Regions from separate parts of the Micrococcus cohnii genome, predicted to be linked through region 2. Evidence: predicted binding sites of a transcription regulator. Region 2 holds the regulator's gene; the other holds the start of a gene.

Region 1 (14,153 bases), 870 kb from region 2:
CGCGCGCACGTGCTGCGGTCGCTGCTCGAGGCACCCACGCTGTTCACGACCGCGTACGGGCGAGCCAGATGGGAGGTTCCTGCCCGCGCGAACCTCGCCCGCGAACTCGAGGCACTGACATGAGGACCGTGGACACGCCGCCCTGGGGCGAATGGCTGCGCACCGCCGTGTTGACCGCCACCGTCGTCGCGATGGCCTGGCTGCTGCTCACCGTCGACCTGCCCGCCTGGCCCCAGCTGCGGGAGCAGATCGGCTCCTACGGCTGGGCGAGCTGGCTCGTCTTCGTCGGCCTCTATGCACTGGTGGCCGTCACCCCGATTCCGGTGACGGTGATGGCGGTGGCCGGCGGCGCGCTGTTCGGCTGGCTGCCCGGCCTGGTCCTGTCGATGATCGGGGTCGTCACCGGCTCCTGCCTCGGCTACGGGCTGGCTCGGCTGCTGGGCCGCCGGACCGTGGCACGACTGCTGGGCCGGTACGCCGAGACCATCACGACCCGGCTGCGAGCGGACGACGGGGTGCTGGCCATGTCGATGCTGCGGCTGATGCCCGGCGTGCCCTACTGGCCCGTGAACTACGGCGCCGGGGCGTTCGGCGCGCGGCTGCGCCCGTTCCTGACCTCCACGCTCGCCGGCTCACTGCCCGGGCAGGCCTCGCTGGTGGCGATCGGGGCGGTGCTCGACGCCCCCTCGGCCCTGACCGTGACGATCCTGGTGCTGTCCTGGCTGACGGTGCTCGCGCTCACGGCTCTCACGTGGCGGCGCTGGCGCGCCGAACGGACCGGGCACGGCTGAGGCCCGCCTCGTCGCCGCTCGGTCTCCGAGCCGCGATGAAGCGGGCCTCGCTCGTGGTGGGCGTGCGCCCGGTCGTCACCGACCGATCACATCATGCCGCCCATGCCACCCATCGGGTCCATGCCCTCGGCGCCCGCGCCCGGCGCGGCCTTCTCGGGCTTGTCGGCGACGACGGCCTCGGTGGTGAGGAACAGCGCGGCGATCGAGCCGGCGTTCTGCAGGGCCGAACGGGTCACCTTCACCGGATCATTGATGCCGGCCGCCAGCAGGTCCTCGTAGTCGCCCGTGGCGGCGTTGAGGCCGTGGCCGTCCTGCAGAGAGGCGACCTTGTCGGCCACGACCCCGGGCTCCAGGCCGGCGTTGTAGGCGATCTGCTTCAGCGGGGCCTGGATGGCGACCTTCACGATGTTCGCGCCGGTGGCCTCGTCACCCTCGAGCTGCAGGCCGTCGAACGCCTTCGAACCGGCCTGGATCAGGGCCACGCCACCGCCGGCGACGATGCCCTCGTCCACGGCGGCCTTCGCGTTGCGCACGGCGTCCTCGATGCGGTGCTTGCGCTCCTTGAGCTCCACCTCGGTGGCTGCACCAGCCTTGATGACGGCGACGCCGCCGGCCAGCTTCGCGAGGCGCTCCTGCAGCTTCTCGCGGTCGTAGTCCGAGTCGGTGTTCTCCATCTCGGCGCGGATCTGGGCCACACGGCCGGAGATCTGCTCGGCATCGCCGGCGCCCTCGACGATGGTGGTTTCGTCCTTGGTGATGACGACCTTGCGGGCGGTGCCCAGCAGGTCCAGGGTCGCGTTCTCCAGAGACAGGCCCACCTCCGAGGAGATGACCTGGCCACCGGTGAGGATCGCGATGTCGGCCAGCATGGCCTTGCGGCGGTCACCGAAGCCCGGGGCCTTCACGGCGACGGACTTGAAGGTGCCGCGGATCTTGTTGACCACGAGGGTGGCCAGGGCCTCGCCCTCGACGTCCTCGGCGATGATCAGCAGCGGCTTGCCGGACTGCATGACCTTCTCGAGGACCGCGACCATGTCCTTCACGGACGAGATCTTCGAGTTGACGATGAGGATGTACGGATCCTCGAGGACGGCCTCCTGGCGGTCCGTGTCGGTCACGAAGTAGCCCGAGAGGAAGCCCTTGTCGAAGCGCATGCCCTCGGTCAGCTCGAGGTCGAGGCCGAAGGTGTTCGACTCCTCGACGGTGATGACGCCTTCCTTGCCGACCTTGTCCAGGGCCTCGGCGATGAGGGAGCCGATCTGGGTGTCAGCGGCGGAGATCGACGCGGTGGCGGCGATCTGCTCCTTGGTCTCGATCTCGCGGGAGGCGCTCAGCAGCTCGGCGGTGACGGCCTCGACGGCCTTCTCGATGCCGCGCTTCAGGGCCATCGGGTCCGCGCCGGCCGCGACGTTGCGCAGCCCCTCGCGGACGAGCGCCTGGGCCAGCACGGTGGCGGTGGTGGTGCCGTCGCCCGCGACGTCGTCGGTCTTCTTCGCGACCTCCTTCACCAGCTCGGCGCCGATCTTCTCGTACGGGTCCTCGAGCTCGATCTCCTTGGCGATGGACACGCCGTCATTGGTGATCGTGGGGGCGCCCCACTTCTTCTCGAGGACGACGTTGCGGCCGCGGGGGCCCAGGGTCACCTTCACGGCGTCGGCCAGGGTGTTCAGACCCTTCTCCAGGCCGCGGCGCGCCTCTTCGTCGAATGCGATGGTCTTGGCCATGTGATGCCAGTCCTTTCTGGACGAATGGTTCCAACACGGGTGACCTGGCTCGATGCCCGCGACGGACGGACCGCCATCTCGGCGGCCCTCATCGGATCAGGTCGGCTCCGCTGGACCGTCGGCCGTGCGCCACCGGCGCTTCTGGCAGTCGACCCATCGGAGTGCTAACCCCATTATGAGCACTCTGTGCAGGAGAGTGCAAAAGGCTCGGCCCGGCGCACGCGAGGATCCGCTTCCGGCGGAACCCCGGGACGACGACGCCCCCGGCCGGGCCTCGAACGGCGGGCCCGGCCGGGGGCGTCCACGCGCTCCGGACCGCTCGGTCCGAGACGCGAATCCGGCGCGGAATCAGCGGAAGACGACGACCGCCACGCCGTTGATCTGCAGGTTCGGCGACTGCACGACGGGGTAGCCCAGCTCGGCGCCGACGGCCTCCGCGGTGTCCTTGAACTGCTCCTGGTTGTACAGGACGGTGGGGCGAGAGATGCCGTAGCCGCGCCAGTTGCGGGCCGCCACCTCGCTGAATCCGGCCGACTCGAGCCGGTCCGCATAGCCGGCCGCCAGGCCGCGCACATTGGTGCCGTTGAAGACGATCACCGGGCTCGACGCGGCTCGCGAGGACGGCGCGGAGCCCTCGGACCGCTGCGAGTCGTCCGACGACGCGGGGGTGCGGGACGGCTCGGGGCGCGAGGAGGACTCCCCCGCGCGGGACTCCTCGGCCTTCTTCGATTCCTCCGCCTTGCGCGAGGCCTCCGCCTTCTTCGACTCCTCCGCCTTGCGCGAGGCCTCCGCCTTCTTCGACTCCTCCGCCTTGCGCGAGGCCTCCGCCTTCTTCGATTCCTCCGCCTTCTTCGACTCCTCCGCCTTGCGCGAGGCCTCCGCCTTCTTCGATTCCTCCGCCTCGCGCGAGGCCTCCGCCTTCTTCGACTCCTCCGCCTTGCGCGAGGCCTCCGCCTTGCGGGACTCGTCAGCGGCGGCCTTCTCGGACGCTTGGAGGGCCGCCGCCGAGGACTCGGCGGCACGGCGGGAGCGGTCGGCGTCCGCGGCGTCGCCGGGCTCCTCCTCCGCGCGCTCAGCGGCGCGCGAGGACGCCGAGCCCTGCGGAGCCGCCGTCTGCGCCGGGCTCGACGAGTCCGCGGAACCGCCGTCGGACCCGCCCGCGGACTCGGACGACGGCGCCGCCGAGGCCTGGTCCTCTCCTGCGGCGCCCCCGGCCGCCGCGCCGGCAGCGCCGCCTGCCGCGGCCTCACCGTCGGCCGACTCGCCCTCACGCTCAGACCCGGCCTGGGACGAGGCGGAACCGGCCGGCTCGCTCATCCCCGATTCCTCCACCTGCGCCCGGCTCGACGATGCCGCGCTGCCGTCGGCCTTCTCATCGCTCGAGGCGGACGACTCCGAGGAGCTCGCCGTCGGCGCGTCGTCCTTCTGCATCGACGGCAGCACGACACCCACGAACAGGCCGATGAGGACGGCCAGGGCCGCCGCGATCATCAGGGGCTTCAGCAAGGAGCCGCCCGCGGCGACCGGCGCGTAGTGCTCGCGGTGGCTGCCGCGCTGGTCCGTGTACTCCGGAACGTCGTCGAATCGGTCGGGCGTGTAGGCCATCGCGGATCAGTTCTCCTGGGAGGGGGAAGGCTGGAGGGACGGGGACGGACGCACCGCGCGACGCCGCGTGCCGCGCATGGCACGCAGCCGCTGGACGAGCAGGGGCCGGTACGCCATCGAGGCCTGCCGGTCGAGCAGGGCGTTCAACACCTGGTAGTACGCCGTCGGCGTCAGGCCCGTGCGGTCCCGGATCGCCCGGTCTTTGGCCCCGGAATAGCGGAATCGCTGCTCCTCGAGCCGGAGGATGGCACGCTCCTGCTCGGAGAGCTGATCACGGGAGGCCGACGACATGCCTTCTACTGTACGTCCGCCCGGTTGTGCGGCCTCGCACGGCGCGTCCGCCTCGTTAGCCTGGGCGCATGCAGCTGATCGAACCCCTCGAGGCGGGCTGGGCCCGCGTGTTCGCCGATCATGAGGCCGCGTTCCAGGCCGTGGGCAGGCAGGTCCAGGCTCGGCGTGCGGCCGGTCAGCAGGTGCTGCCGGCTCCAGAACACATCCTGCGCGCGTTCCGGCAGCCGTTCGACGAGGTCACGGTGCTCATCCTCGGCCAGGACCCGTACCCGACGCCCGGCCACCCGATCGGGCTGAGCTTCGCCGTCGACGCCGACGTTCGACCGCTGCCCCGCTCGCTGGCGAACATCTACCGGGAGCTGGCCTCGGACACCGGGATCACCCCGCCGGCGCACGGTGACCTGACCGCGTGGACCAGGCAGGGCGTGCTGCTGCTGAACCGCTGCCTCACCGTCACCGCTGGCGAGGCGGGCGGCCACCGCGGCCTCGGCTGGGAACAGATCACGCAGACAGCCGTCGAGGCACTCGCCGCACGTCAGACTCCTTTGGTCGCGCTGCTGTGGGGCGCGGACGCCCGCCGCATGGCGCGGCTGCTGCGGTCGGCCGGGGCCGGCGTCATCGAGTCGCCGCATCCGTCACCGCTGAGCGCGCACCGCGGCTTCTTCGGCTCACGCCCGTTCACCCGAGCGAATGCCTGGCTGAGCGAGCACGGTGCCGAGCCGATCGACTGGCGGCTGCCCGCCTGACCGCCTGCCGGAGCGTCCGACCGGCCCGACCGCGGCGCTCACCGCTGGTGCACCACCATGGCCGCGGGCCGACGTGCGTTCTCGAAGAACCGGTCGGTGATGGGTCTGGCGAGCGTGTCTCCCAGAGCGACGCCCGCCGCGATCGCGATGATGATGACGAACGCGTTGAAGATGCCGGCGACGCCGAGCAGGGTGCTGTCCGTCTCCACGGTGAACCCGTACAGCGAGCGGAAGATCGCCAGGCCCGGCAGCAGGAACAGCGTGCTCGAGAGCACCACGACGATGCTCGGGTACCCGAGGCGCACGGCGAACATGCGCCCGACGAACCCGACGACCGTCGCGGCGGCGGCCGGGGTCAAACGGGAGCCGGCGCCGATGGCGTCGAAGAACTCGTAACTGAGAAAACCCAGTGCGGAGACGAATCCCGAGGCCAGCATGGTGGTCCACTTGGCCTGCATGATGATCGCGTGCGTCATCGCGGCGACGGTCACCAGCACGAGCACGACGACGGCGGCGACCTTGCCCTGCGGCTCCTCGGCGAGGTCGAGCGGCGGGAACCCGAGCATGTCGGCGCTGACCACGCCGATCATGATGCCGCCCATGATGCCTACGTAGACCAGCATCGCGGAGACGAGTCGTCCACCCGCGGTGAGCGGGAAACCGTGGATGGCGTCCTGCACCGCCATCACGAATCTCGCGGTCGGCAGCAGCACGAGGATGCCTCCGGCCACCACGACGGACGGGTCGAGCGGCATGTCCGCCGCGTGCAGTCCCAGCGCGATCACCGTGGCGAAGAACGCGCCGGCGACGGTGCTGAAGATCTCCGGCAGCCCCCGGTTCTCGAGGAACACCGCGAGGCCGAACACGATCCAGGTGGAGACCATGCCCACTCCCGCGCCGAACCAGTTGCCGCCGATGAACGGCACGAACGCACCGGCCATCACGCCGGCCGCGACCACCTCGGCCCACCCCGGATAGGGCTTGGGGGTGCGGCGGATCTCGACCAGGCGCCGCTGGGCCTGAGAGCGCGTGATGTCGCCATCGGCGATCTGCTCGACCAGGCGGTACAGGGCGCCCAGCCCGGCGAAGTTCGTGCTCCAGTTCCGCACGACGCGCTGGAGCGTGTAAGGCACCTCTCCGCGTGAGGAGTCCGGGGCGTAGTTCAGAGAGATCGCCTGATTGGTCAGGTCGATCTCGGTCTCGTGGATCCCGAAGGACTGGGTGACGACGATGATCGAGGACTCCACGTCCATCGAACTCGCACCGAAGCGGAACATCGTCTCGCCGAGCTTGAGGGCGAAGTCGAGAGTGGTGCGGGCCTCGACGGCGGCGTCGTCGGCTTCACGGGCCGTGCGCACCCGCGAGCGGACCCGACTGCCGTAAGAGGAGGCGCTCAGGCGGCCGGCCAGGGCGATCGCCTGCGTCGGCAGGGACTCGTCGTAGACGGCGCGGCCACGGTCCTTGCCTTTCGCCCCTCGCCGCAGGCGGCCGCGGCGGTGGCGCTGGTGCTCCTGGGTGGCGGCGAACACCGAGGTGGGGATGGGGTCCGTCTGCGGCGTGCCGCTCAGCGGCGCGTCCGGCAGGGTCTGCCCGCTGACCGGAGGGGGCATGACGACGTCGGGGCGCACCGTCTCCGCCGGGGGGCTCTGGTCGAGAACGAGCGAGGCGTCCGGGACCGGTTCGGCGTCGGGAACCGGTTCGACGTCCTCGGCGGCGAGCACCGGGAGCTGACCGTCGGTCCCTGACTCCCCGGCGTCGTCGTGGGCGGACCGGATGAGGGGAATCTGGGAGACCTCGACCGTGGGCTCGGTGGGCTCCGCATCGAGTCGCGGCTCGAAGGGTTCCCGTGACTCCGACACCCCTGCGCCGTTGTCTGCGGCCAGACGGTGCTGCTGCTTCATCTCATCAGACACGATCGCCTCCTCGTCGTCCGCGGGGTCGGTCGGCGGACGCCGCCGAGTCGGGAAAATTACATCATGACGGACCTGAGGACGCCCTGATGAGCCGCGTCGGTGTCCGCACATGCGCCAGAGGCAAGCCAGAGACGACGCAGGCCCCGTCCTGATCGGACGGGGCCTGCGGGGCGGTGGATCTTACTGGACTCGAACCAGCGACCTCTCGCGTGTGAAGCGAACGCTCTAACCAACTGAGCTAAAGATCCGTGGGATCGGGGCGACGCCCGAACAACTCGAGCAATGCTACACCACGCCCGAGGAGGACGCCAGCCGCCGATGGGCGACGAACGCCGGCGGCGTCGCAGCTGATGCGACCCCGCCGGCGTTGTCCACCTCAGGTGGGACGCGACGTCAGTTCACGGCCACGTCATCCACCCGGAACGTGGTGGCGTCGAAGTAGTCCTCCTGGCCGACGAAGCGCAGGGTCACGGTCTTGCCCGCGAAGTTGGACAGGTCCACGGACTCGGACGAGTAGTCGCCCGCGTCCAGGTTGGAGTGCGACCCGAGCGTGTACGTGCCGAAGTAGCCGTCCTTGACCTGCACGCGCAGGGTGTCGCGCTCGGAGTACTGCGTGGTCTCCTCGGTGTCGACCTGCACGTTGTAGCTGAGCTGGCCGCCCTCCTCGGGCACCTGGATCTCCTGCTCGATCACGGCGGTGTTCGACCGGCCCTGACCGTTGAGCTCAGCGAAGTGCGTGCCGGAGAGGGCCTGGTCGCCCTCGGCGACGAAGTCGGCGGGGTTGCCCGTCCAGCCCTCGGTCCCCTGCTCGAAGCCACCGTTGGTCACCACGCCGTCAACCGGCTCCGGGTCCGGAGTGGGCTCGGGGTCCGGATCCGGCGTCGGCTCCGGGTCGGTGCCGTCGGAGGCGCCGAGCGTCGCGGCCGCGTCGACCAGGCCGGCGCCGCAGCCCTCGGGGCACTCACCCGGGATCGGGCGGGCGTTCTCCTTGAGCTTGGCCTCGACCTCAGCCGGGGACAGCTGGCCCTGGGCCGCCATCAGCGCCGCGACGCCGGCGACGTGCGGGGTCGCCATCGACGTGCCCTGGTACTCGGCGTGGCCCGGGCCCTGCGGCGAGGTCTGGCCCGTGTCCACGGTCGAGAGGATGCCGCCGCCCTGGGTGCGGGTGTCGCCGCCGGGCGCCGCGACGTCCACGGCGTCGCCGTAGTTCGAGAAGTACGAGCGGTTGCCCGACTTGTCGGTCGCGCCGACCGTGATCACGTTGTCGCAGCTGGCCGGGCGAACGTTGGCGGCGGGCTGGTTCTCATTGCCGGCCGCCACGACCACCGAGGTGCCCTGCTGCACGGCGAAGTCGATCGCCTGCTGGTAGGTGGAGCCGCACATGCCGCCGCCGCCGAGGGACATGTTGATGACATCGGCCGGGTTCTCGTTCCGCGGCACACCGGGCACGTCGCCGCCGGCCGACCAGATGATCGCGTCGGTGATGTCAGACAGCGAGCCGCCGCACTTGCCGAGCACGCGCACCGGCTGGATGGTCGCGTCCGGGGCCACGCCCACGACGCCCTCCGAGTCGGTCGCGGCGGCCACGGTGCCGGCCACGTGCGTGCCGTGCCACGACGAGCCCGATCCGGTGCCGGAGCCGCACTCGCCGCCCTGGAACCAGTCACCCTCGTCCTGCGGGTCCGAGTCACGGCCGTCGCCGTCCCGGGCGCCCTCGGCGCGGGAGATGAAGTCATAGCCGCCCTGCACGTTCGGGTCCAGGTCGGGGTGCGACACAATGCCCGTGTCGAGCACCGCAACGGTGGCGCCCTCACCGGTGGTCTTGTCCCACGCCGGCGGCACGTTCATGCCGTTCTCGCCGTGCAGGCCCCACAGCTGGTCGTACAGCGAGTCCTGCGGCTCCAGCAGCGGCGAGGCGGAGGAGTCCTCACGGTTGATGGTCATCATCACGTCCGGCTCCACCGACTCCACGCTGGGGTCGGCCTCGACCTGACGCATGAACGCCTCGGCGTCCTCGCCCTGGAGCTTCTTGTCGGCGGTGACGACGCGGGCACCGGTGGCCATCTGGCGCTTCTCCTGAACCGAGACGCCGGCCTCGCGCGCGGCCTGGCCCCAGGCCTGAGCGCGGCCCTTCTCGGTGGCCGCCGCGGAGGCGCCCTCCTTGTAGGTGACGATGAACTGGTCGTAACCGTCAGCGTTCGGGTCGACCTGGACGTCCTGCGCAGCGACGAGCCCGTGCAGCGGCGACGCGGCGCCCTTGGACTCGGCGGCCTTGGTCTCGGTGCCCTTGGACTCGGCGGCCCCGTCGACCGCACCGGCGGTCAGCGGGGCGGAGGCCAGGGCGGTGCCGGTCAGGACGGCCGCGGCCAGGGCGGCGCCGGCGCGGCGCGGGCCGGTCGCGCGGACTTCGTTGATGTTCGCCATGTCTTCTTCTCCTCTTGGGACGGTGGAGGGGATGGATGGTCCACCAGTGTCTCGACGGGACCGACTCGCCTCGGCGAGCCCCCGGGTCTCGTCAGGTGGCGGCGACCACGCTAGGGCCGAGTTGTCCCACAACAACAGTGCGTCCAGGAATGTTTAGCCGATCGGCCGAAACGTCGACCGAAGCGACGGCTGACCTCCCCGATCAGCCGACGCATCCCCTCTCGCCACCTCGGATGACGACACCACCAAAACATAGCCTCGTGACGCCCCTCACTCAACCAGGTAATGTCGTCTATTGAGATTCGGCTCACATGCGCGGCCGGAGTCCGGGTGCGCTGGCCGTCTTGACACCGACTCCGAGAGAAACGGACGAGCACCATGCCTCAGGTCATCGAGCACTTCATCCACGGCGAGCGCGTCAGCGGCGACGACCAGCCGACTCAGGACGTCTTCACCCCCGCCACCGGCGAGGTCTCGGCGCAGGTCCCGCTGGCCGACGCGGCCGCCGTCGACGCGGTCGTCGACTCGGCCCAGCGGGGCTTCGAAGCCTGGTCCGCGGTCAACCCGCAGCGCCGCGCTCGCGTGCTGCTCGAATGGGTGCGTCTGATCAACGAGCACGCCGACGAACTCGCCCGGGGCATCGCTCGTGAGCACGGCAAGACGATCCCGGACGCACACGGCGACATCCAGCGCGGTGTCGAGGTGGTCGAGTTCGCCGCCGGGGCGCCCCACCTGCTCAAGGGCGAGTTCACCTCGAATGCGGCCCGCGGCGTCGACGTGCACTCGGCCCGCGAACCGCTGGGAGTCGTCGCCGGGATCACCCCGTTCAACTTCCCAGCGATGATCCCGCTGTGGAAGGCGGGCATCGCGCTGGCCGCCGGCAACGCCGTCGTGCTCAAGCCCTCGGAACGGTGCCCGAGCGTGCCGCTGCGCCTGGCCGAACTCGGCCTCGAGGCCGGTCTGCCCGCCGGCGCGCTCAACGTGGTGCACGGCGGCAAGGAAGCCGTCGACGCGCTCATCGACGACCAGCGCGTGCAGGCCGTGGGCTTCGTCGGCTCCACCCCGATCGCCCAGGCGATCTACTCCCGAGCGACGAGCCAGGGCAAACGCGCCCAATGCTTTGGCGGCGCGAAGAACCACCTGGTGATCATGCCCGACGCGGACATCGACCAGGCCGCCGACGCCCTGGTCGGCGCGGCCTTCGGCTCGGCCGGCGAGCGCTGCATGGCCGTCTCGGTCGCGGTGCCCGTCGGTGAGCAGACGGCCGACCGGCTCGTCGCCGCACTGCGCGAGCGCATGGGGAGCCTGCGTCTGGGCGCCTCCGATGACGGGTCCGCCGACTTCGGACCGGTGGTCACCCGGGCGGCGAAGGAGCGCATCGAGGAGCTGATCGGCGCGGGCGAAGCCGAGGGGGCCGAGCTGCTCGTCGACGGCCGCGGGGCCCGCGTCGCCGGGCACGAGGACGGCTTCTACGTCGGGGCGACCCTCTTCGACCGGGTCACCCCGCAGATGCGGGTCTACCGCGAGGAGGTCTTCGGTCCGGTGCTCTGCGTCGTGCGCGCTGCGGACTACGAGGAGGCCCTGCGCCTGCCCAGTGAGCACGAATTCGGCAACGGCGTCTCGATCTTCACGTCCGACGGCGGCGCGGCCCGGGACTTCGCGACCCGGGTGAACGTCGGGATGGTCGGCGTGAACGTGCCGATCCCGGTCCCGATCGCCTACTACAGCTTCGGCGGGTGGAAGGCCTCCGGCTTCGGCGATCTGAACCAGTACGGCACCGACGGGCTGAAGTTCTACACCAAGACGAAGACCGTCACGACCCGCTGGCCCTCCGGCGTGCGCGAAGGAGCGTCCTTCGTCATGCCGCGGGGAAGCTGACCCGCACGCGGCCGACGGCACAGACGGCCGGGAGGCGCGCCCCGGCTGCCCGGCACCGGAACGAGGAGAGGAACGAGGACGAGATGACCGAGAACACCGCCGCACCGAGCGGGACCGCAGAAACCCCCGACGTGCCGGAGAACGTCCGCCGCGTGGCCTTCTTGGGCCTGGGCAACATGGGCGGCCCGATGGCCCGGAACCTCGTGGCCGCGGGAGTCCGGGTGAGCGGGTTCGACCCGGTTCCCGAGGCCGTCGAGGCGGCCCGCGGCGCGGGCGTCGAGATCGCCGAGTCTGGCCCCGACGCTGTCCGCCAGGCCGACGTGGTGATCACGATGCTGCCCCACGGTCGACTCGTGCGCTCGGCCTACGTCGGCGCCGAGGGCTCCGGCGCCGAGGAGAACGCCGAGGGCCTGCTGGACGCCGTACGCCCCGGGACGCTGTTCGTCGACTGCTCCACGATCGACATCGCCGAGGCGCAGGACATCGCGCGGCTCACCGAGGCCGCCGGCTTCGCCGCCGTGGACGCGCCGGTCTCGGGAGGCGTCGTCGGCGCCGAGGCCGGCACCCTGGCGTTCATGGTCGGCGCAGCGGATGAGGCGTTCGCCCGCGCCGAGCCGCTGCTGCGGATCATGGGCGCACGGATTGTGCACTGCGGCGGCCACGGCATGGGCCAGGCCGCGAAGATCTGCAATAACCTGATGCTGGCGATCACGCAGATCGGCGCCGCGGAGGCCTTCGTGCTCGGTGAGCGCCTCGGCCTGGACCCGCAGGTGCAGTACGACGTCATGAGCCAGTCCACGGGCCAGTCGTGGGCCGTGAACGTGAACTGCCCCGTCCCGGGCCCCGTCCCGGCCTCGCCGGCGAACCGCGGCTTTGAGGGCGGGTTCATGGGCGCGCTGATGGCGAAGGATCTTGGCCTGGCCTTGAGCGCTCTGAACCGCGAGGGCGTCGACGCGGTCCTGGGCCGCACCTGCCAGCGCCTGTACGCGGCGTTCGCGGCGGGCGAGGGCGCTGACCAGGACTTCTCCGGCATCATCGAGACCGTGCGCGCCGACGCCGCGTCGGCCTCGCTGGAGGCCGCCTCCCCGACCCAGGACGCTGCACAGACCGACCACGCCGAGAACGGCGTCGACCGAGAGGACCGGACATGAGCGAGAATCCCGAGAACGTGATCCTGACCGAGACCGACGGCCGCGTCGGCGTCATCACGCTGAACCGGCCCGCGGCCTTGAACGCGCTGAACCGGGCGACGATGCACGCCGTCGTCGAGGCCGCCGAGGCGTTCGACGCCGACCCGCAGATCGGCGCGATCCTGGTGCTGGGTTCCGAGAAGGCCTTCGCCGCCGGAGCGGACATCAAGGAGATGAAGGACAAGTCCTTCGCCGAGATGTACGCCTCGGACTGGTTCCGGGACTGGGAGCGCCTGGGCCGTGTCCGCACGCCCCTCGTGGCGGGGGTGACCGGATACGCGCTCGGCGGCGGCTGCGAACTGGCCATGATGGCCGATGTGCTGATCGCCGGCCCCGGCACCCGTTTCGGCCAGCCCGAGATCCAGCTGGGCGTCATCCCCGGCATGGGGGGTTCGCAGCGGCTCACTCGCTCGGTCGGCAAGGCCAAGGCGATGGACATGGTGCTCACCGGTCGCCAGGTCGGCGGAGAGGAGGCCGAGCGCATGGGCCTGGTGTCCCGGCTCGTGGACGACGAGGCGGTGCAACAGACGGCCCGCGAGGTCGCCGCCACCATCGCCGGCTTCTCCACACCGTCCGCCCAAAAGGCCAAGGAGGTCGTCGCGGCCGCCTTCGAGACGCCGTTGCAGCAGGGCCTGGTCCACGAGCGCCGAGTGTTCCACTCCCTGTTCGCCACCCAGGACCAGCAGGAGGGCATGGACGCGTTCACCGAGAAGCGCCCGCCCCGGTGGTCGCAGCGCTGAGACGCTCACGACGCGCACGAGGGCGCCCCGCCCGGAACGGATCCGGACGGGGCGCCCTCGACTCTGCACGCACCGGCCCGCGGGCGGCTCAGCCCCGCGACGGGCGTCGGATCCCCAAGTCCTCTTCCCGGTACTCCACGCCGCCGAGCTGCTCACCGCCGTGCCGTTTGACCTCTTCGCGGCGCAGCTCCACGCGCCGCACCTTGCCGGAGATCGTCTTCGGCAGCTCCCGGAACTCGATGCGGCGGATGCGCTTGTACGGCGGCAGCCGATCGACCGCGAACTGCAGGATCCGCCGGGCTGTCTCCTCGTTCGGCTCGTGCCCGGGGGCGAGCGTCACGAAGGCCTTCGGCACGGCCAGACGCATCTGATCGGGCGTGGGCACGATCGCGCTCTCCAGGACGGCCGGGTGCTCGACGAGCACGGACTCGAGCTCGAACGGCGAGACCTTGTAGTCCGAGGACTTGAAGACGTCGTCCGCGCGGCCCACATAGGTGTAGACGCCGTTCTCGTCGCGCGAGGCGATGTCGCCGGTGTGGTAGAGCCCGTCACGGAAGACCTCAGCGGTCTTCTCCGCGTTCCCGTAGTAGGACTTCAGCACGCCGACGGGGCGCGGGTCGAGCCGCACGCAGATCTCACCCTCCTCGGCCTGCTGCCCCGTCACGGGGTCGATCAGCACAATCTCGTAGCCGGGCAGGGGCCGCCCCATGCCGCCGATCTTCATGCGTGCGCCCGGTGTGTTGGCGATCTGCAGGGTCGTCTCCGTCTGTCCGAAGCCGTCCCGGATCGTCACGCCCCACGCCCTGTGCACCTGATCGATCACCTCGGCGTTGAGCGGCTCGCCCGCGGAG
Region 2 (8,712 bases):
TGCTCATCGACGACGGTCACCGCCGTCTCGGCGGCCGGGTGCACGTGCAGCCGCTCATAGACGTGGCGTGCCATCGTCAGCAGATCCTGCTCGGGCACATCGACGCCCGACTCGTTGACGATCTCGACGGCCATGCGCTTCTCCTCTCGTGCCCGTCAGCGGGCGTTCTCGTCGTGGCGGGGTCGGCCGGCTCGGGCACGCGAGGCCTGCGGGCGGGCACGGTCGTAGGCGTCGACGATGGCGGTCACCAGAGAGTGACGGACGACGTCGGAGGAGTCGAAGCGGATCATCTCGATGCCCTCGGTGCCCTCGAGCACATCGACGGCCTGAGCCAGTCCCGAGACGGTCCCGCGCGGCAGGTCCACCTGGGAGGTGTCGCCGGTGACCACCATGTGGGCGCCGAATCCCAGACGCGTCAAGAACATCTTCATCTGCTCACCGGTGGTGTTCTGGGCCTCGTCGAGGATCACGAAGGCGTCGTTGAGCGTGCGCCCTCGCATGTACGCCAGCGGCGCCACCTCGATCGTCCCGGCCTCCATCAGGCGTGGGATCGACTCGGGCTCGACCATGTCGTGCAGGGCATCGTAGAGCGGGCGCAGGTACGGGTCGATCTTCTCGCTCAGGCTCCCGGGCAGGTACCCCAGGTTCTCCCCGGCCTCGACCGCCGGACGGGTGAGGATGATCCGGTTGACCTCCTTCGACTGCAGCGCCTGCACCGCCTTGGCCATGGCCAGATACGTCTTGCCGGTACCGGCAGGGCCAAGACCGAACACCACCGTCGCCCGGTCGATCGCCTCGACGTAGTCCTGCTGGTGCCTGGTCTTGGCGCGGATCTTGCGGCCTCGGCCAGAGAGCACGGAACCGGAGACCGTCGAGGGATCGGGCGCACGTCCGCCGCGCACCAGTGCGACCACCTGTTCCATCACATCGGCGGTGACGGGCATGTCCCGATGCGCGATGCCGCGCAGGTCCTCGACGATCCGCCGCGCGGCGGCGACGGAGGCGGCCGGTCCGGACAGGGCCAACTGCTGATCGCGGACGGTCACGTCGACATCCGGGTACACGCCCGCCAGGATGCGCAGCAGCGCGTCCTGCGGTCCGAGCGTGCGCACCATCAGGTCGGCGGAGCCGAAGTGGACGGCGCTCAGACGCGCGTCGTCGCGGTGCCGCGGGCCGGCGGTCCCGGCGTTCTGGTCGGAGCTGGGGGTGCTCACGATGGGGGTCATCACCTCGTGTGTGCGAGACGTGTGCGGTCGACCGGGCACATTCTACGCACCCCGGTCACCACCGACCGAGCCGGTGCTGCATCACAGCCAGACCGGTCGGCCCGGCCGTCGAGGCGCGCAGCACGTGCGGCCCCAGACGCACGGGCAGGGCCCCGGACGCCGTGAGCGCCATCAGCTCCGCCGCGGAGACACCGCCCTCCGGGCCGACGACCAGGGCGATGCGCCGCGCCTGCGCCCAGCTCTGCTCGGGCAGCGTGGACAGACTCTGTTCGGCCTGCTCATGCAGCACCAGCACGCAGACGTCCTCGGCGGCCAGAGCGGCCACGCCCGTGCCGGAGACGGTCGGGTCCAGCCGCGGCACGATCCCGCGGCGTGCCTGCTTCGCCGCCGTCGCGAGCGCGTCGGCCCACTTCTGCCGAGCACGCTCGGCTTTGGCTCCCTTCCAGCGCACGATCGACCGCTCGGCCTCCCACGGGACGACGCCGCCGACGCCGAGCTCGACGGCCGTCTGAGCGGCCAGCAGGTCTCGGTCACCCTTGGACAGCGCCTGCACGAGCACCACGTCGGGCCCCTCGACCGGTTCGTCATCGCGTGCGCGAACCACCACGAGCACGCGCTCGCTCTGGGCCTGCAGAACCTCACCGTGCACACGAGCGCCGCGGCCGTCGGCCACGAGGATCGGCTCCGACGGACCCAGCCGCATGACCGTCGCCGCGTGCCGGGCCTCGGGGCCGGTGAGCTCGACGTGCCCTCCGGGCTCGAGCCCATCGAGTCCGCCCGCCGGCACCAGGAACAGCGGCGCCGTCACAGGTTCTTCAGGTTCTCGCGGATCCGGGCGAACATGCCTTTGTGCTGGGCCGCGCCGTGCACGACCTCCTCGCCGCGCAGCTCGGCCAGCCGTTCGAGCAGCTCCTTCTGCTCACCGGTCAGGTCCGTCGGCGTGGCGACGAGGACGTTCACGCGCAGGTCGCCTCGTCCTCCAGAGCGCAGGCGTGTGACGCCGAGCCCCGAGAGGACCTCGACGTGTCCGGGCTGGGTTCCCGGCTCGAGCGTGACGCTGTGCTTGCCGTCCAGCGTGTCGAGAGTCAGGGTCGTGCCGAGCGCGGCCGCGGCCATCGGCACCGTGATGGTGGTGCTCAGGTCGTCGCCGTCGCGCTTGAAGGTCTCGTCCTCCTCGACCTCGACGTGCACGAACAAGTCGCCGTTCGGGCCGCCGCCGGGCCCCGCCTCCCCGCGTCCGGCCAGGTGGATGCGCGTGCCGGTGTCCACCCCGGCGGGGATCTTCAGCGTCAGCTGCTGCTCGTCGCGCACGCGCCCCTGGCCCGAGCACTCGTGACACGGGTTGGGCAGGGTGGTGCCGAAGCCCTGGCACGCCGGGCATGCCTCCTGAGCCATGATCGTGCCGAGCACGGAGCGGACCTGACGCTGCACCACACCCTGGCCCTGGCACGTCGAACAGGTCTCGGGACCGGTACCGGGCTCGCAGCACGAGCCCTCGCACCGCGTGCACCGCACCGCGGTCTGCAGGCGCAGCTGCTGTTCGGAGCCGAAGACGGCGTCGCGCAGCGAGATGCGCACCGCCACGCGCGCGTCCTGGCCTCGACGGGCACGCGAGGCCGGGCCGCGGCCGCCCCCGGCGGCGCCGCCCATGAAGGTCTCGAACAGATCGGAGAAGGTGCCGCCGAAGCCTCCCGGGAACCCTCCGCCGAAGCCGCCGCCGAACCCGGCGCCGCCGTTCTCGTCGCCGGTGGCGTCGTAATTGCGCCGTTTCTCCTCGTCGGAGAGCACCTCATAGGCGTGGGAGATCCGCTTGAACTGGTCGGCGGCCTCCTCGGACGGGTTGACGTCCGGGTGGTGCTTGCGCGCGAGTTTGCGATAGGCGCGCCGGATCTCCTCCTGGCTGGCGTCGCGGCTCAGGCCGAGCGTCTCGTAATGGTCTGACACGGGGGCACTTCCTTGTTCGACGTGGGGACGGTTGTTCGACGGGACGGCGGGCAGGGCGTCTCACGCGCCCGGGGCGTCCGCTCAGGTGGTGAGAATGCGCGAGAGGTAGCGGGCGATGGCCCGGACGGCGGCCATGGTGCCCGGATAGTCCATGCGCGTGGGGCCAACGACCCCGAGCTTGGCGACCGCACCGGGACCGTAGGAGGCCGCCACGACCGAGGCATCGGCGAGCGACCCGGAATTCTCCGAGCCGATCCGCACGCTGAGTCCGCGCACGTCCTGCTCCATCTCTGTGAGCAGCCGCAAGAGCACGACCTGCTCCTCGAGGGCCTCGAGGATGGGACCGATCGAGTCCGGAAAGTCCCCGGGCGAGCGGGCCAGGTTGGCGGTGCCCGCCATGACGATCCGGTCCTGTCGTCCCGCCTGAAGCAGCGACCGCACGGCCTCGACGAGGGTGCCGAGCACTGGCCGCTCCTGGGGCGGGACCCGCTCGGGCGCCGAGTCCAGCGCTGCGGCGGCCTGCGCCGGAGTGAGGTCGTCGACGCACTGCCGCAGCACCGTGCGCAGCGCCGCGAGCCCGGCCTCGTCCGGGGCGCCGTCGACGGACACGACCCGCTGATCCACGCGTCCCGAGGAGAGGATCAGCACCACCAGCACACGGCCGGGCGCCAGCCCGACCAGCTCCAGATGCCGCACCGTCGAGCCGTCGTCATGAGGGAACTGGGCGACGGCGACCTGGTGTGTGAGCTGCGCGAGCAGCCGCACCGTCGTCTCCATCATCTCCTCCATGTCCGCCTCGGGCTCCAGCAGGGAGTTGACGGCCCGGCGCTCGGCGGCCGAGAGAGGCTTCACCTCACACAATCGGTCGACGAACACGCGGTAGCCCATGTCCGTCGGGATCCGCCCGGCCGAGGTGTGCGGGGCGATGATGAGCCCCTCCTCCTCGAGGGCCGCCATGTCATTGCGCACGGTGGCCGAGGACACCTCGAGGCCGTGACGCTCGACGAGGGCCTTCGACCCGACGGGCTCACGCAGCGCGACGTAGTCCTCGACGATCGCCTGCAGCACCTGGAGGCGACGTGGCTGTTCGCTCATCCTCGGATGTCTCCCTCCTGCGCTCTGGACTGCTCTGGCTCGGGGCCCGACCCGACGCGGACGCTCTGCCGCGCTGCCGGCCGGATGCTGGCACTCGACAGGGTGAAGTGCCAGCGCTCGAGGCTCCATGCTACGTGCTGTCCGCCCGTCCACCGAGCCGCGGCAGAGGCGGTTCGCTCACAGCCGCGCCCGCCGGCGGACGCTAGCGTGGTCGCCCATGGACTGGAACACGTGGGGCCCGGCGGGCCACGACAAGCTCACCCGACCGCCCGCGGCCGACGTACCGGACGTGCCCGCGCGCCGCGGCACCGTCGTGGAGGACGTCTCCACCGGCTTTGTCGGCGCGGTGGTCCGAGTGCAGCGCAGCGGCGGCGTCCACGTGGTTGTCCTCGAGGATCGCCGCGGCACCACGCGCAGCTTCCCGCTCGGTCCGGGGTTCTGGATCGACGGCCGACCCGTGCGCCTGACCCCGCCCCGGCCCGATCCCGCGGCGGCACCGCGCGGCCCCGCCCGGACGGCCTCCGGATCGGTGAAGGTGACCGGGGCGCGGGCCAGGACCGCGCGTGCCTCCCGCATCTGGGTCGAGGGCGTGCACGACGCCGAGCTGATCGAGAAGGTCTGGGGCGAGGACCTGCGCCTGGAGGGGATCGTCGTCGAGCCCCTCCACGGCGTCGACGACCTCGGCGGTCTCATCAGCGAGTTCGGCCCCTCGCCCACTCGCCGGCTCGGCATCCTCGTCGACCACCTGGTTCCCGGTTCCAAGGAGGAGCGGATCGCGGCGCAGGCGATGCGCGTGCCCGGTGCCGCCGGCAACGTGCTGATCCTCGGCCATCCTTATGTGGACGTCTGGCAGGTGATCAAGCCTCAGGTGCTGGGCATCGAGGCATGGCCGGTCGTCCCGAAGGGTCAGGACTGGAAGACCGGAGTCCTCAAGGGCCTCGGCCTGCCGCACGCCACCCCGGCGGACATCGGACTGGGGTGGAAGCGCCTGCTCTCGCACGTGCGCACCTACGCGGACCTGGAGCCGGCACTGCTGGGCCGCGTCGAGGAGCTCATCGACTTCCTCACCGAGCCGGAGGCCCGCTGAGCGTAGACTGGCGCCCAACTCGTGGGCTGTCGGCCGTCTCGGCCGCCAGCATCCCACCCGGGCGCACGGCCCGACGACCCAGCCGCCACCGACCGCGAAGGACTCCTCCGTGTCGCAGACCCCTCGCCGGGCCACGCCGAAGCGGGCCGCCTCGGCCGCCCCCGCCCAGCCCGTCGCCGCCGCGCCTGACGCCCCCGGCTCCACCGGCACGGCGTCATGGTCCGCCCCCGAGCACGGTCCGGGCGCCCCACTGACGGCGAAGCAGGACCGTGAACGGGCCACACTCGCGCACTTTGGCGTCGCACTGGGATTCGCCGCTCCCCTGGCCGTGTGGCTGCTGTATCGGGATCGAGGACCGTTCACAGCGCAGGAGGCCAAGGAAGCGCTGAACTTCGCCGTGCCGCCGACACTGCTGATGGTGCTCTTCTTCTTCCTGAGCCTGCTGCCGGTCATGGGCCCGGTGTTCGCGGTCCTGGCCGCGCTGACCTGGATCGCCATGGCGGTCTACGGGCTCATGGGCGGATCACAAGTGAACCGGGGACGACCGTACCGCTACCCGTTCAATCTGCGGATCCTGCGCTGAGTCGAACGGTCGGGCGACGGTCGGCGGCGAGCCGTCCACCGCCCGACCGTCGTGACGGGCCTGCCTCACGACGCCCCCGTCAGAAGCCGAGCAGCTCGCGCACGATCTGGTCGTTGCGCAACCGCCCCTGCAGAGTCGGGACGATCCGACCTCGCAGCGCCTCAGCGCCCTCAACGAGCCCCTCGGCGATCAGCCCGGCGACGGACTCACGCGCGTGCCGCCGCTGCGCCGGGGACGCCTCGTCGAACACGGACATGTCCAGGCCCGTGTCCAGCCGCACCGCGAGCATGACGCGTTCGAGCAGCCGCGCCTCGGCGTCGGGCGTCTCCCGACCGACCGCCGGCGTGGTTCCCTGAGCGAGGCGCTGAGCATAAGCGGCCGGGTGCTTGGCGTTCCAGAACCGGACGCCGGCCAGGTGCGAGTGGGCGCCAGGGCCCACACCCCACCAGTCCTGGTCCAGCCAGTAGACCATGTTGTGGCGGGCACGCCGGGCTCCCGTGCCGTCGGGGTCCCGGGCCCAGTTCGAGACCTCGTACCACCGGTACCCGGCTGCGCCGAGCAGCTCGTCGGCGAGCAGGTACTTGTCCGCCTGGTCGTCGGGGTCGACGTCGGGGATCTGCCCGCGCGCGACCTGCGAGCCGAACTTCGTCCCCTCCTCGACGATCAGCGAGTAGGCGCTCACGTGATCCGGTTCGAGACCGATCACCGCCTCCAGGCTCCGGCGCCAGTCCTGCATCGACTCCCCCGGGGTGCCGTAGATCAGGTCCAGGGACACCTCGAGCCCGGCCTGCTTCGCCGCGGCGACCGCCCGCGGAATGTTCTCGGGGGTGTGTGTGCGCTCCAGCGTGGCGAGCACATGCGGCACGGCGGACTGCATGCCGACGGACACGCGCGTGACGCCCGCTCGAGCGAGCTCGTCGAGATACGCGGCGTCGACGGTGTCCGGATTGGCCTCGACGCTGATCTCGGCGCCGGGGGCCATGCCGAACCTGTCCCGGGCGGCGTGCACGACGCGGGCCAGGTCAGAGGCGGGCAGCAGCGTGGGGGTGCCGCCTCCCACGAAGACGGTGTGCAGCTCACGGGCGGGTACCTCGGAGGCGGCCAGCACGTCCACGGCATGGTCCAGCTCGGCGATGGCCGTGTCGACATAGTCGGCACGCCCGGCACCGGGACCGAGGTCGGCCGAGGTGTACGTGTTGAAGTCACAGTAGCCGCATCGGACCGTGCAGAACGGCACATGCACATAGAGACTGAACGTGCGCGGGCGGCCCGACGCGGCTGCCTCACGCACACGCCGGCCCACTGGCTCGGGCAGCCGGCCGTCCTCGGGCACCGGGTCCCCGAGCGGCAGCGTCGCGGGCACGGGGCTACTTCTTCGCCGCCGCGGCCTTGTCCGCGGACGACTCGGAGGACAGCGCCGCGATGAACGCCTCCTGGGGCACCTCGACACGGCCGACCATCTTCATGCGCTTCTTGCCCTCCTTCTGCTTCTCGAGCAGCTTGCGTTTGCGCGAGATGTCACCGCCGTAGCACTTGGAGAGCACGTCCTTGCGGATCGCGCGGATGTTCTCGCGGGCGATGATGCGCGAGCCGATGGCCGCCTGGATGGGCACCTCGTACTGCTGACGCGGGATCAGCTCCTTGAGCTTGCCCGTCATCATCACGCCGTAGGAGTAGGCGTTGTCCTTGTGGGTGATGGCGCTGAACGCGTCGACCTGTTCGCCCTGCAGCAGGATGTCCACCTTGACCAGGTCGGAGGTCTGCACACCGTCGGCCTTCCAGTCCAGGGAGGCGTACCCCCGCGTGCGGGACTTCAGCTGATCGAAGAAGTCGAACACGATCTCGGCCAGCGGGATCCAGTAGCGGATCTCGACGCGTTCCTCAGACAGGTAGTCCATGCCCGTGAGGCTGCCGCGCTTGGACTGGCACAGCTCCATGACGGCGCCGATGAACTCCGCCGGCACGATAACGGTGGCCGAGGCCATCGGCTCGGTCACGCCGAGGATCTTGCCCTCGGGGAACTCAGAGGGGTTGGTCACGGTGACCACCTCCTTGTCCTCCTTGGTCACGTCGTAGACGACGTTCGGGGCCGTCGAGATCAAGTCGAGGTCGAACTCGCGCTCGAGGCGTTCGCGCACGATCTCCAGATGCAGCAGGCCGAGGAAGCCGACGCGGAAGCCGAAGCCCAGCGCCACGGAGGTCTCGGGCTCGTAGACGAGCGCGGCGTCGTTGAGCTTGAGCTTGTCCAGGGCGTCGCGCAGCGTCGGGTAGTCCGAGCCGTCGATCGGGTACAGGCCGGAGAACACCATGGGCTTGGGGTCCTCGTAGCCGCCGATCCGGTCTTCTGCCGGGCGGGCGCTGTTCGTCACGGTGTCGCCGACCTTGGATTGGCGCACGTCCTTCACACCGGTGATCAGGTAGCCCACCTCGCCGACCGACAAGCCCTTCGTCGGCTTCGGCTCGGGCGAGGACACGCCGATCTCAAGCAGCTCGTGGGTGGCGCCCGTGGACATCATCGTGATCTTCTCGCGCGGCGAGAGCGTGCCGTCGACGACGCGAACATAGGTGACGACGCCCCGGTAGGTGTCGTAGACCGAGTCGAAGATCATCGCGCGGGCCGGGGCGTCCGCCACACCCACGGGGGCCGGTGTAGCCGTGACGACCTCGTCGAGCAGCGCTTCGACGCCCACGCCGGTCTTGCCGGAGACGCGCAGCACGTCGTCGGCGTCACAGCCGATGAGCGTGGCGATCTCCGCCGCATAGCGGTCCGGGTCCGC

The links. The regulator HrcA, encoded in region 2, represses chaperone genes, less so after heat shock. The targets are predictions, from matches to a motif close to TTNGCACTCGNNNNNNNCGAGTGCNAA.
Region 1: a site for HrcA is predicted at 2,657-2,683, ahead of groL (chaperonin GroEL). Genes of this name have one in related genera too.

The regions. Positions count from the first base shown of each region.
Region 1 covers NZ_JACHNA010000001.1:22,017-36,169, reverse strand. Annotated here, with positions in the region: gene HDA30_RS00145 (DUF4031 domain-containing protein) at 1-123, shown strand, start outside; gene HDA30_RS00140 (TVP38/TMEM64 family protein) at 129-791, shown strand; gene groL (chaperonin GroEL) at 878-2,515, opposite strand; gene HDA30_RS00130 (LytR C-terminal domain-containing protein) at 2,864-4,120, opposite strand; gene HDA30_RS00125 (DUF3263 domain-containing protein) at 4,127-4,411, opposite strand; gene HDA30_RS00120 (uracil-DNA glycosylase) at 4,480-5,157, shown strand; gene HDA30_RS00115 (threonine/serine exporter family protein) at 5,196-7,070, opposite strand; tRNA gene HDA30_RS00110 (tRNA-Val) at 7,245-7,318, opposite strand; gene HDA30_RS00105 (S8 family peptidase) at 7,464-9,494, opposite strand; gene HDA30_RS00100 (CoA-acylating methylmalonate-semialdehyde dehydrogenase) at 9,873-11,372, shown strand; gene mmsB (3-hydroxyisobutyrate dehydrogenase) at 11,456-12,523, shown strand; gene HDA30_RS00090 (enoyl-CoA hydratase-related protein) at 12,520-13,302, shown strand; gene HDA30_RS00085 (AMP-binding protein) at 13,391-14,153, opposite strand, start outside.
Region 2 covers NZ_JACHNA010000001.1:896,768-905,479, forward strand. Annotated here, with positions in the region: gene ybeY (rRNA maturation RNase YbeY) at 1-134, opposite strand, end outside; gene HDA30_RS04170 (PhoH family protein) at 156-1,226, opposite strand; gene HDA30_RS04175 (16S rRNA (uracil(1498)-N(3))-methyltransferase) at 1,282-2,034, opposite strand; gene dnaJ (molecular chaperone DnaJ) at 2,031-3,170, opposite strand; gene hrcA (heat-inducible transcriptional repressor HrcA) at 3,252-4,265, opposite strand; gene HDA30_RS04190 (DUF3097 family protein) at 4,483-5,352, shown strand; gene HDA30_RS04195 (DUF4870 domain-containing protein) at 5,462-5,935, shown strand; gene hemW (radical SAM family heme chaperone HemW) at 6,015-7,298, opposite strand; gene lepA (translation elongation factor 4) at 7,303-8,712, opposite strand, start outside.